Regions from separate parts of the Phytobacter sp. V69 genome, predicted to be linked through region 3. Evidence: predicted binding sites of a transcription regulator. Region 3 holds the regulator's gene; each other region holds the start of a gene.

Region 1 (3,135 bases), on a different contig from region 3:
ACTCTTCGTTGTACTCGCCTTCGGTCGGACGACCCAGGTGGGAGGTAACCATCACTTTCGCGCCTTGTTTCAGCGCCAGCTCGATGGTCGGCAAAGAAGCACGGATACGCGCATCGCTGGTCACTTTGCCATCTTTAACCGGTACGTTCAGATCCGCACGGATGAAAACGCGTTTACCTGCCAAATCCAGATCGGTCATCTTAATTACAGACATGGTGAATCCTCTCAATGATTCATAAAGTTTTGCGGGCACAAGTGCACCCTACCTGAAACCTTTTGCGGCCATCTCTAACGTCGTGTCGAGCATTCGGTTAGCAAAGCCCCATTCGTTATCGCACCACACCAGGGTTTTAATAAGGTGCGCACCACTGACCCGTGTTTGTGTGCCATCAACAATGGCACTGTGCGGGTCATGGTTAAAATCTGTTGAGACCAACGGTAATTCCGTATAGTCAACTATACCATGAAATGTTCCCTGTGCTGCTTTTTGCAGCAACGCGTTGACTTCACACGCTTTTACCGGATTTTTCACCGTCACGCTCAGGTCGATTGCCGTCACATTTATGGTCGGCACGCGGACCGCAATCGCCTCAAATCGGTCATGAAATTGCGGGAAAATACGGGTGATCCCCGCCGCCAGTTTCGTGTCCACAGGAATGATCGACTGGCTGGCCGCACGCGTACGACGTAAATCAGGATGATAGGCGTCAATCACCTGCTGATCGTGCATTGCGGAGTGGATCGTGGTGACAGTACCCGATTCAATTCCCCACGCGTCGTCGAGAAGCTTAATAATCGGAATAATGCAGTTCGTGGTGCAGGAGGCGTTAGACACAATACGATCGTCAGACTTTAAGGCATCCTGATTGACGCCAAAGACGACCGTCGCGTCGAGATCGTTACCGCCGGGATGCGAGAACAGCACTTTCTTCGTTCCCGCCGCCAGATGCGCTTCGCCATCGGCACGGCTGCCAAAGACGCCGGTGCAATCGAGCACCACATCAACGCCCAGCTCACGCCAGGGAAGCGCGGCAATATCGCGCTGATGAAGAATACGAATCGCGTCTTCACCGACAAACAGCTGCTCGCGCTCCTGATGCACATCCCACGCGAAACGCCCGTGGCTGGTGTCATATTTCAACAAATGGGCCATGCCTGCTGCATCTGCCAGTTCATTGATTGCCACCACGGTGACTTCCGCACGACGCCCGGATTCATACAAAGCACGAACCACGTTGCGCCCGATGCGACCGAAGCCATTAATCGCTATGCGTACGCTCATAGATCTCCTGCAAGGTTACCCAATTTGAGGTGGCTCACAGAGTAATGCAGCAACCTTTACAGGGGAACCTCACCTGTCACAAACTGCGTTTGATTGATTAATTGTCGAACATTTAAGCGACTGAAACGCTTCAGCTAGCATAAGCGAAACGCGGAATAAAAGGAATCCATGTCCAGCCCTGGCGACCATTTATCTGACGTACGTCACATTTTCTCAACCAGAGGCTGCAAAATTATTCCAGACAGAGAATAGGCTGCCTACAGACAGCCCGTTCATTCAGTGTCAATCCGGCGAATGCAGAGCGATGCCAGGCGCAACATTACATACCCGGAGGAGTGGCGAATCGATAACCACCCTGCTCGTCCATCTCAAGCGTTATCCTGGCAGGCACGCTACGTGTTAGAACGAGCTCGACATTCGGCCCGTCAGTACACTGATAAAATGCCAGCGCCTCTTCTTGCGATGCTCCTCCTGCACATTTGCGCGCAATCAGACGCTCACGCAGCGCGCTGGCAGGCGCACGAATAAACAACGACAAATCACATTACTGGCGCAATGATGCCCAGCGAGGTTCATTCAGAAGCAGCCAATTCCCCTCGACAATAACCAACGGAGCGGTCACATCAATGGCAGACTCTATCGGTTCGTGACTTTGTCTGCTGTATTGCGGCCAGTCGCCTGCCTGGTGGCGGATGCGCTGCAAATTTAGCGCGAGTTTGTCCACGTCAAACGTTTCCGGTGCACCTTTTTTTGCCCGCAGATGATGCTGCTCAAGCCAACCGTTGTAATGGTGAAAACCGTCCATTGGCAACATCTGTATCGGCGGGAGTTCGGGCATACGCGCGGCAAGCCACATCCAGAATGCGCCCAATGTCGATTTGCCAGTGCCCGGCGGAGCACTCAGAAAAATAATGGTACGAAAACGGGAGGTATGTTGATGGAGTTGCGCCAGATATGTAAGTAGCGGCTTATGCACCGTTTCTACTTCTTCATCGCTATAGTGGGCTGTGACATCGAATCCATTGACGGGCAAGGTAATTATCACGGGTCCAGTTCCTTTAATATGCTTGTTACCGCTAAGGCCAGCGTGGTTTTCGTCATTGCAATAAAGCGCGATTCAGAATAGATGACAAAGTCGGCGAACTTCATCGATTTCAGTGAATTATACAGCGTGGTATTGCGCGTAATGGTGTTGACGTTATTAATAAAATCCCAGCACATGTCGCTGGCGAAACCGGGGAACTCATCCTGGCTCGCAAGGTAATGGTGAAATTGCGAAAAATGCATAATATCCGCATATAACCATTTATCGATTTTACCCAGCGCGTAAATCAGCCTTAGTGCGACATCAATATCATCAAGCGGACCACTCTGCGCCAGCAATGGCTTAACCGCATACTCGACGATTTCTTCATCGTTATTCACGAATAATGACGGCAGGAATTGCTTAATGGCCTGCAGCAATATTTCATTCGCAGCCGCCATAAAGGTGGCCAGGTCTACTTGCGCATTGAGCTTTTCCAGCACGTCATCTTCTGTCAGCGTCGTCATTGATATTCCGAAAACTCACCCGTCATTAACTGAGTTTATAATATTACGGGGACGTTCTATACCTTAGATCAGACGCATCATTGCGCAGCTTCCCCTACATCGACACCAAAGTGCGCCAACAGGTATTTCTCGGCCTGCTCGTTCCAGATACCATGCGTTGTTCTCACCAGACGATCCAACTCACGGAACAGCGGATCGGTTTGACCTTTTCGGGCAAAATCGCTGATGGCGGTCAACGGCATGGTGACACCGTTATAGATAAGCTTCTTGCCGCCCGGAATATCCGGCAAATTAAGGATCGT
Region 2 (3,135 bases), on a different contig from region 3:
TGCCCTTCAGTAATGCGCGTACCGCCGAACAATCCCTTCATTAACTCACTGCGCCCGGCCCCAACCAGACCGAACAGACCAACAATTTCCCCACTGCGTACCGTCAGGCTAATGGGCGTTCGTACGCCGGGGGCTTTGACCTGATCGAGGCGTAGCCGCTCCTCACCGTAATCGCGCGCTTGCCAGCCGTAGATATCACCCAGCTCGCGGCCCACCATCGCCTGCACCAGCTGGTCATGGTTGACCTGCTGCATATCCGTAAACGTCTGCACGTAGCGGCCGTCTTTGAAAACGGTGATGGCATCGCTGAGGGAGAAGATCTCTTCCATACGGTGAGAGACATATAAAATGACGCGCCCTTCTTTGCGCAGCTCGCGAATCACCCTAAACAGGTTTGCGATTTCGCGCGCCGACAATGAGCTGGTCGGTTCATCAAAGGCGATAATCTTGGCATTACGGGCCAGCGCCTTGGCGATTTCCACCATCTGCCACTGGCCGATGGAGAGATATTTGAGCGGCGTCTGTGGGTCAATATCCAGCCCGAGGTGTTTCAGTTGCAGACCCGCTTCGTAATTAAGGAGTGAGCGGTTAACAATTCCGCTTTTATGGGGTAACTGGCCGAGATAGATATTCTCCGCCACCGTCATTTCCGGTACCAGATGCAGTTCCTGGTAGATGATAGCCACACCCGCATTGAGCGCCGCCGTGGTATCCGCGAAGGCCATCTCCTGGCCTTTAATGGCCAGCGTACCGGTTGTCGGCGCGTAATTACCGCTGAGAATTTTCAGCAGGGTCGACTTACCCGCGCCATTCTCCCCCATCAACGCGTGGATCTGACCGGCATGACAGTCAAAGCTGATATCACTCAGGGCCTTGACGCCGGGGAACGTCTTGCCAATGCCGCGGAAGGAAAGATAAGGAGTAGAGTCTTGCATAACGTCTCCGTGAATCAGTTCAGTGTACTTCTGGCCCTCCCCCGACTGCGGGAGGGCACAACCATCAGAGATTTACTTCACGCCTAACCCTTTTTTCGCCAGCTCTTCTTTGAAGTTATCGCGGGTGATCAGCACCACATCGGTAACCGCAGTGAATTTCGGCGGCTCAACACCTTTGGTGACCCAGTTGTAAAGCAGTTCGCTGGTTTTGTAGCCGTGAACGTCCGGGCTTGGCAGCAGCGAACCATAGAAGCCGGTCGCCTGTGCTTTGGACAGTTCGCTAACCGCATCCACGCCGTTGATACCGATACCAATCACATCGCCCGCTTTAAAGCCCTGACCTTCGGTTGCACGCACGCCGCCGAGGACGGTGTTATCGTTCATGCCGAGTACCAGCCAGTGTTTGACTTCTGGATGCTGCACCAGCAGGGAGTTACCGGCATCAAAGGCGCCGGGGATGTCGTTAGATTTTGTCGGGACCTGATAAATTTGTTTTTCCGGGAAGCCTGCGGCTTTCAACGCATCCATTGAACCGGTGGTACGGCGACGCGCGGTATCCAGTTCGTTGGCGGTGATCGCCATCACGCCGGTTGTTTTCACATCCCACCCGCGTTTTTGCATCTCTTTATAGAGTTCCTGGCCCTGACGTGCGCCGATTTCACTGGCCGCCATCATGACCAGAGGAACGCTGGTCATTGGTTCGCCTTTGGCGTTGACGAACTGGTCATCCACGGTGATGACTTTCATGTCATAGCCTTTGGCCTTGGCAACAATCGCCGACCCCAGTTTCGGGTCCGGAGTACAGATAACGAAACCTTTCGCCCCGCTCGCTGCCAGGCTATCGATGGCGTTCAGGGTTTTTTCACCGTCCGGAACGGCAATTTTAATCACCTCAAACCCTAAATCTTTGCCTGCCTTATCGGCGAATTTCCATTCGGTCTGGAACCAGGGTTCTTCCGGCTGTTTGACCAAAAAGCCCAGTTTCATCGTTTCAGCAATAGCGGATTGTGACATAACGGCAGCCAGACCAATGGCTGCTAACGCTTTAGTGAATTTGTGCATGGTTAACTCCAGCTTTGACTTTCTTTTATGTAGGGAAAAATAACTACCGGTTAATTTAAAAGGTAATAAAACAATGCATTAGGTTCCGAACTTCCCTGAACACCTGTGCTGGCAGTAGTTTTAGCGGGAAATTGATTCTCCATAGGAGAGCAATATCACACCGCAGAATTACAGTAATTCCGTACATAAATTCAGCGGTTTTAGACATAAAAATGAGGGTATTTGTCGTACAAATTAGAAGGGTGTTAGCAGAATGATCCATAGCCTCAGCTCGGATATCCTTGTCCCCCGATACAGGGTGTATCGGGGTGTACAGATTACCAACGGTAATAAATGTGCTCAGCGTGATCGCGAACAGGCGCTTCATCACCTAACAGACGTGCCGACAGAGCAAACGCGAAATCAAAGGCGTGCCCCAGACCTTTACCGCTCAGCAGGTTGCGGTCTTCCACTACCGGAGCATCGATATACTCACCGTTTTTAACCTCCTGCCACAGCTCGCCGGAACAGACGTAGCGGCGGCCATTCAGCAGATCATTGCCGCCGAGCACTCTGGCAGCAGCAGAGCAAATTGGGCAGATCAGCTTGTTTTGCGCATCATGATGTTTAACAAACGCGATGACATCAGCATTGGCGGCAAGGTTTACGCTGCCCTGTGGGCCGCCAGGGAGTACCACGGCGTCGTACAGCGTTTCAGCGCGCTCGGTCAGCGTGCTGTCTGCCACCATCGGAATATTGTGATAGCTCACCACCGCACGGGACTCTGCGCAGGCCAGCGTCTCAACCTCGATATGCAGGCGACGCAGAATGTCGATGGTTATGATCGCTTCTGCCTCTTCAAACCCTGGCGCCAACAGCACCGCCACTTTTTTCATTACGGACTCCTTACCCTGTTTTTGTAAATAATTGTCCTTACAATAAATCAAAACACTGTTTCAAAATCACCCACAGGTCACACTCTTGCCGTTTGCTATACACAACCTGTCACTTTTTATACAACCGGCGAATTATCAGTACGTTGAACAAAATATCTATTATTGCCCGGTGAATTATTCACACCGAAAATAATAAAAAATGAGCAGATATAACAGAATAAAAAAAGGATCATCCAAATGTCACAGGGGTGTAACGAACGGTA
Region 3 (3,135 bases):
GATTCATTTCCGTAATCTGGAAGGCATTGATTATCCCTGGCTGCTGGCGATGTTGCAGGGCTCATTCATTTCGCACATGAATACTCTGGTGGTGCCGGGCGGGAAAATGGGGCTGGCGATGGAACTCATCATGACGCCGCTGGTACAACGGCTGATGGAAGGTAAGAAGATCGAGTAGTTTTCTGGCAAACAGAAAATCTGCTTCCGCCCGATGTAGCCCCGGTTAGCGCAGCGCCACAGGGGAAATGTCGGATGCTGAAAGTGCCGGAGATCGCCTCCGGCAACACATCAGGCTTCGATCACTTCATACGAGTGTGTGATATTTACCGCTTTCTCCAGCATCAATGCCACAGAGCAGTACTTCTCGGCGGAGAGATCCACCGCACGCGAAACCGCGGCATCTTTCAGCGCTTTGCCGGTCACGATGAAGTGCAAATTAATATGCGTGAACAGGCGCGGAGCCTCTTCACGACGCTCTGACGTTAGCTTCACTTCGCAGTCTGTCACGTCGTGACGCCCTTTTTGCAGGATAGAGACAACATCAATAGCGCTGCATCCGCCTGCCGCCATCAGCACCATTTCCATCGGGCTTGGTGCCTTGTCGCCTGAGTTACCGTCCATCAGGATCTGGTGCCCGGACGCAGACTCGCCAAGGAACGTTAAACCTTCTACCCATTTCACACGAGCTTGCATTTTAATTAACTCCGGAGTTGCAATTTTCTTTACAGATTACGCGCACATAAGAAAAGTCGCAACGGAAGGCGACCTGCGTCAAGCTGAAGCGAGACACCAGGAGACAGGCAGCAAAAGCTATGCTAAAACAATCTGGATGCTACAGTGATATACATTGACGTTTAGCATGTATGCAGAGGACATCACATATTACAGGCCGCAGGCATGTCTGACGGTCCACTTCCCAGCTATCGGGAAGATAGATTGCAACCCCGGACGCGTTGTGTGAATCCAGCGTCTGGAGCCAGCTTATAACAGAGGATAACCGCGCATGGTGCTTGGCAAACCGCAAACAGACCCGACTCTCGAATGGTTCTTGTCTCATTGCCACATTCATAAGTACCCGTCGAAGAGCACGCTGATTCACCAGGGTGAAAAAGCGGAAACGTTGTATTACATCGTCAAAGGCTCAGTGGCTGTGCTAATCAAGGATGAAGAAGGTAAAGAGATGATCCTCTCTTACCTTAACCAGGGAGATTTTATCGGTGAACTGGGTCTGTTCGAAGAGGGTCAGGAGCGTAGTGCATGGGTACGCGCCAAGACAGCTTGTGAAGTGGCCGAAATCTCCTACAAAAAATTCCGTCAGCTCATTCAGGTGAACCCGGATATTCTGATGCGCTTGTCTTCTCAGATGGCGCGTCGTCTGCAGGTTACATCAGAAAAAGTCGGCAACCTCGCATTCCTTGATGTGACGGGCCGCATTGCACAGACGCTGCTGAATCTGGCGAAACAACCGGATGCAATGACCCACCCGGACGGTATGCAAATTAAAATTACTCGTCAGGAAATTGGTCAGATCGTCGGCTGTTCCCGTGAAACTGTGGGACGTATCCTGAAAATGTTGGAAGATCAAAACCTGATCTCTGCACACGGCAAAACTATCGTCGTGTACGGTACACGTTAATTCTCAAGCGGCGCATCGTACTTAGCGATGCGCCGTTTTTGTCTCTATTCCCCATGTGGCGCAGGCTGATTTATCACCCCGAAATCAACTATGCACTGCGACAAACGCTGGTGTTATGCCTCCCTGTGACCGTTGGCCTGCTTATCGGGCGTCTCGATCTCGGTCTGCTGTTCTCTCTTGTTCCTGCCTGCTGCAATATTGCCGGTCTGGATACACCGCACAAACGTTTCTTTAAACGCCTGATCGTTGGCGGTTCACTTTTTGCTGGCAGCAGCCTTACGGTACAGTTGTTACTGACACAAAATATCCCCTTGCCGCTGATCCTGACCGGACTCACGCTATTGCTTGGCGTCACGGCGGAAATCAGCGCCTTGCACGGACGCCTGCTGCCCGCCTCGCTCATTGCGGCCATCTTTACCTTAAGCCTCGCCGGGAATATGCCCGTCTGGGAACCGTTGCTGATTTATGGGCTCGGCACCCTGTGGTACGGCGCGTTTAACGCCTTCTGGTTCTGGCTCTGGCGGGAACAGCCGCTGCGCGAATCGTTAAGCCTGCTCTATCGCCAGTTGGCGGACTACTGTGAAGCAAAATACAGCCTGCTGACGCAACACGCCGATCCGGAAAAAGCCCTCCCGCCGCTGCTGGCACGCCAGCAAAAAGCGGTGGATATGATAAGCCAGAGCTACCAGCAGTTGCATATGCTGGCGGCCAATAAGAACAACGATTACAAGCGGTTGCTGCGTATGTTCCAGGTCGCGCTGGATTTGCAAGAGCATATCTCCGTCAGCCTCCATCAACCGCAAGAGGTTCAGGAGCTGGTTGAACGCAGCCACGCTGAAGAGGTTATCCGCTGGAATGCGCAAACCGTCGCCGCGCGGTTACGGGTGCTCGCCGATGACATTCTCTATCATCGCTATCCCCGGCGTTTCAATATGGATAAGCAGATAGGCGCGCTGGAGAAAATCGCCCGTCAGCACCCGGATAACCCGGTTGGACAGTTCTGCGCCTGGCATTTCAGCCAGATAGCCCGCGTTTTGCGCACCCAGCGTCCACTCTATGTTCGCGACCTGATGGCTGAGAAGCAGCGCCGCCTGCCGCTGCTCCCTGCCTTCAAAAGTTATCTGTCGTTGAAATCCGCTGCCTTTCGCAATGCGGCGCGGATAAGCGTCATGCTCAGCATTGCCAGCCTGATGGGCAGCGCGCTCCATCTGCCCAAGCCTTACTGGATCATGATGACGGTGATGTTTGTCACGCAAAACGGCTACGGTGCCACGCGGGTACGCATTCTGCATCGGGCGGCAGGCACCATGGCCGGATTGATCATTGCCGGCGCAACGCTGCACTACCACGTACCGGAAGGTTTCACGCTGGCGGCAATGCTGATGGTGACGCTGGTGAGCTACCTGATTATCCGCAAAAGCTACGGCTGGGCGATGGTCGGCTTTACTCTCACCGCGGTGTATACACTCCAGTTGCTCACGCTGAACGGCGAGCAGTTT
Region 4 (3,135 bases), on a different contig from region 3:
TCATGATGCGCAGGCGCGAGCCAAACATGCCGCGAAACACCGGGTCACCGTTGGTGCCGCCGTTGCGGATTTGCGAAAAACCGGGGATGGTTTTCAGGTAATCTGAGCCGTCGCTGGCGGGCACCGGCTGACGCGGCGTTTTCGGCGAGGTCACGATGGTCAACGGAGAGGTAACCGGTGCGGTGACGATCATCACCCCGTCGTTGCTCATTTCATCATGGTTGTGTTGTTCTTCGGCCTGAGCGGTACAGGCGAAGCAGGCCGTCAGCACCAGAGTGGCCAGCGGCGTGCGCGTAACGTGTCGTAATTCCATTTTATTGCCTTAAGGTCGTACAGGCGTGTCTTGTTCACCCCATAGAAACGGGGATCGCCAACAAGACGTATCCAGCTTGCGAATGCGCGCAGCCGAATCACTGACCTGTGAGTGACAGATAACGTGTTAAAGGGAAAAGTGGAACGACGACAGTGGCGGGGCGCGGGCGCGCTGTGGCGTCCAGGCGCGGAATATCCGCGGACAGCGATAGTCGGTAAAAGGGATCCAGCGGGCGAGCAGGGCGAGAAGGCGCAGCAGGACCGCGAAGATAAACAGAATAACCGGGAGATGAACCAGCAGCTGGCAGTATCCGCAGGCGATTTGCTCCATCGGCGACTGCCCGGTATCCGGCATCAGCAGCGAGTGCATCATTATACCGTCGTGGCAGGTTGCCGGTTCTGGCATATCGGTCATGTCTGCCATTTTATGGTGTTCGTGGGACATATCCATGGCAGGCATTGACGTGTGGTGTTCGCAGGCACGGGTTTGCATCAGCGATTTAGAGATCGCCGGGGCAATAAACACCATGACCATCGCCAGTAGCGCAAGCCATGCGCCTGACCTCAGGATGACGCTGCGTCCGTACAAAAAATACCCACCACACGGTTTATGAGGCGTAAGTGTATCTTATTCTCATCTCAGTTGTTACAGATGATTTATTCGCTGGGGTGATGATTTTGTACGTGGGATGGGTTAAGGCAAGTTGGTTAACTTTTAAACGCATATATCTAAAAAAAGTGATGTAGTGCTCATTTTTTGCTATTGGGCAGGGATAGCGTATCGGTAACGTCCAGGAGGGTACCATCATGAAAAGGTTATTAATATGTTGCCTGTTTGGTAACACGGCGGTAACGCTGGCTAAAAAAATGCAGGATGTTGCAGACGCACATATGTATCAGATTCAAATTAGCGGAATAGGGTCAGATGCATTCGCCAGCGTGGCGCCTGCTTTTGATTGCTTCCTGGTTGCGCCGCATATTCAATATAAAAAAGAAGAACTGAAAAAGGCGATTAAAGAAGGACAACATATTGAGGTTATTGATGGCTATCCGTATGCCGCCATCGATGCAGAGAAAATATTAAAATTTGCCATTGATCGAATGGAGGAACTGGTTGATTAAATTGTTATGTGAACATTTCCATATTGAGCTTACGAAGGAGTGGCTCAGGGATGAGCCAGCAGTGCGCTGGTGTGTTTTCTATCCTGGTGAAAAATAAGATGTTAATGTAGGTAGTCCTCTCTGTTCCTGCTCATCCAGCCGCCTGCCCTGGTGCAACCTGTCCGTTTATTCAAACCATCGCTATTTCATATTTTCCCCCGTTTTTTACGCTACGTATATTAACCCTGTTCGCTATTACGCATTCCTGTGCGTGCAATTGCGTTCTGCGGGAGTGATGCAAAGCGCCGTTAAGATGTTGAGGATTCATTGATCGAGGGATATATGCGACTAAAAAGACATTTCTCTCTGGGTGCGCTGTTGGGCACCGGTTTTGCCGCGATTATCGCTATTGGTTTGTTGGTAGCGATTTTTGGTCGGGCTGAATTGATTAACACCAGTAAACACATTGAGTTTTACGAGAAATACCATTTGACCAACCTGCTGTCGATGCAGGCGCTAAAGGACAACCTCAATAACGCCACCAAGGCCACTTTCATCATGGTGTTTCAGGATGATGAAAAGAGCCAGATGGAAGAGGAGAAGCTGACCGAACTGTCGATCAAACGCAATGACGAGCTGGTGGCACAGTTGCAGGCGAATGTGCAGGAGGCTGACGTACAAAATATGCTGAGCAACTTTAAAACCACCCAGGTAGAGTACGTCAATGTGGTACGCCAGACGGTGGGGCTGGCGAAGAACGGACAGATGCTGGACGCCCAATCGATGGCGGTGGAGAAGATGCAGCCTCTGCAGGTGCGTCTGTTTGAAGAGATCTCCGGCATGATTCAGACCCAGCAGGCCAGTACGACTTCGGCGGCGGCGGTCTCCACCGCAAGCGCGCGTTCTGCGGGGAATGTTCTGCTGATCATTGCCGCTGTGGCGACATTGCTGGGAGTGGCAATTGCCTGGCTTTCCACGCGCTACATTAAGCGCCAGTTGGGAGGCGAACCGGCCTATGCGTTGCAGGTGGTCCATGAGATTGCGCAGGGAAATCTGGCGACCCGTATTACGCTTGCCCCGCATGACAGCACCAGCCTGCTGGCCGGGATGGATGAGATGCGACAAAGCCTGAGCGGTATCGTCAATCAGGTGAGGGAAAGCAGTGAGTCTATTTCGGCAGGGGCAAATGGCGTGGCGGAGGGAAGCACCGATTTGAGCCAGCGCACCGAGCAGCAGGCGGCCAGTTTGCAGCAAACGGCCGCATCGATGGAGCAAATCGGTCAGGCGATTCGTCAGAATGCGGATACGGTGCGGGTCACCAATCAGCAGGCGACGACCGCCAGCGAAATTGCCGCGAAAGGAGGTGAGGCGATCGAGAACATCGTGCGAACGATGGATGAGATCAGCCAAAGCTCACGCAAAATTAGCGAGATTATCGCGGTGATTGATGGCATCACCTTCCAGACCAATATCCTGGCGCTGAACGCGGCGGTGGAAGCGGCGCGGGCAGGGGAGCAGGGCCGGGGCTTTGCGGTGGTTGCGGGGGAAGTGCGCTCACTGGCTCAGCGTTCGGCATCTGCGGCAAAAGAGATTAAGACGCTGATTATGGACAGTATCGAGCGCGTGGATAACGGTACGGCGTTGGTGAATCACGCGGGGGCGACCATTGGTGAGCTGGTGCGACAGTCGCACCATGTAGCGGGGATGATCGACGAGATTGGC

The links. Region 3 encodes CRP, which controls carbon source genes, mostly activating them, when cyclic AMP is high. Its sites were predicted from a motif close to ATGTGANNNNNNTCACAT; they were not measured.
Region 1: the regulator CRP is predicted to act here: its motif matches at 1,474-1,491, upstream of epd (erythrose-4-phosphate dehydrogenase).
Region 2: the regulator CRP is predicted to act here: its motif matches at 2,141-2,158, upstream of ACSZPU_RS06985 (arabinose ABC transporter substrate-binding protein).
Region 4: the regulator CRP is predicted to act here: its motif matches at 1,049-1,066, upstream of ACSZPU_RS13880 (PTS sugar transporter subunit IIB).

What each region holds. Positions count from the first base shown of each region.
Region 1 covers NZ_CBFFRL010000064.1:20,125-23,259, forward strand. Annotated here, with positions in the region: gene pgk (phosphoglycerate kinase) at 1-214, opposite strand, end outside; gene epd (erythrose-4-phosphate dehydrogenase) at 263-1,282, opposite strand; partial or broken gene ACSZPU_RS11275 (nucleoside/nucleotide kinase family protein) at 1,602-2,327, opposite strand; gene ACSZPU_RS11280 (MltR family transcriptional regulator) at 2,324-2,833, opposite strand; gene ACSZPU_RS11285 (zinc-binding dehydrogenase) at 2,911-3,135, opposite strand, start outside.
Region 2 covers NZ_CBFFRL010000034.1:1,654-4,788, forward strand. Annotated here, with positions in the region: gene araG (L-arabinose ABC transporter ATP-binding protein AraG) at 1-935, opposite strand, end outside; gene ACSZPU_RS06985 (arabinose ABC transporter substrate-binding protein) at 1,008-1,997, opposite strand; gene ACSZPU_RS06990 (DJ-1/PfpI family protein) at 2,315-2,872, opposite strand.
Region 3 covers NZ_CBFFRL010000068.1:5,701-8,835, reverse strand. Annotated here, with positions in the region: gene ACSZPU_RS11800 (phosphoribulokinase) at 1-178, shown strand, start outside; gene ACSZPU_RS11795 (OsmC family protein) at 289-693, opposite strand; gene crp (cAMP-activated global transcriptional regulator CRP) at 1,004-1,636, shown strand; gene ACSZPU_RS11785 (YccS/YhfK family putative transporter) at 1,690-3,135, shown strand, end outside.
Region 4 covers NZ_CBFFRL010000088.1:12,781-15,915, reverse strand. Annotated here, with positions in the region: gene ACSZPU_RS13890 (TonB-dependent copper receptor) at 1-313, opposite strand, end outside; gene ACSZPU_RS13885 (DUF2946 domain-containing protein) at 440-901, opposite strand; gene ACSZPU_RS13880 (PTS sugar transporter subunit IIB) at 1,120-1,434, shown strand; gene ACSZPU_RS13875 (methyl-accepting chemotaxis protein) at 1,756-3,135, shown strand, end outside.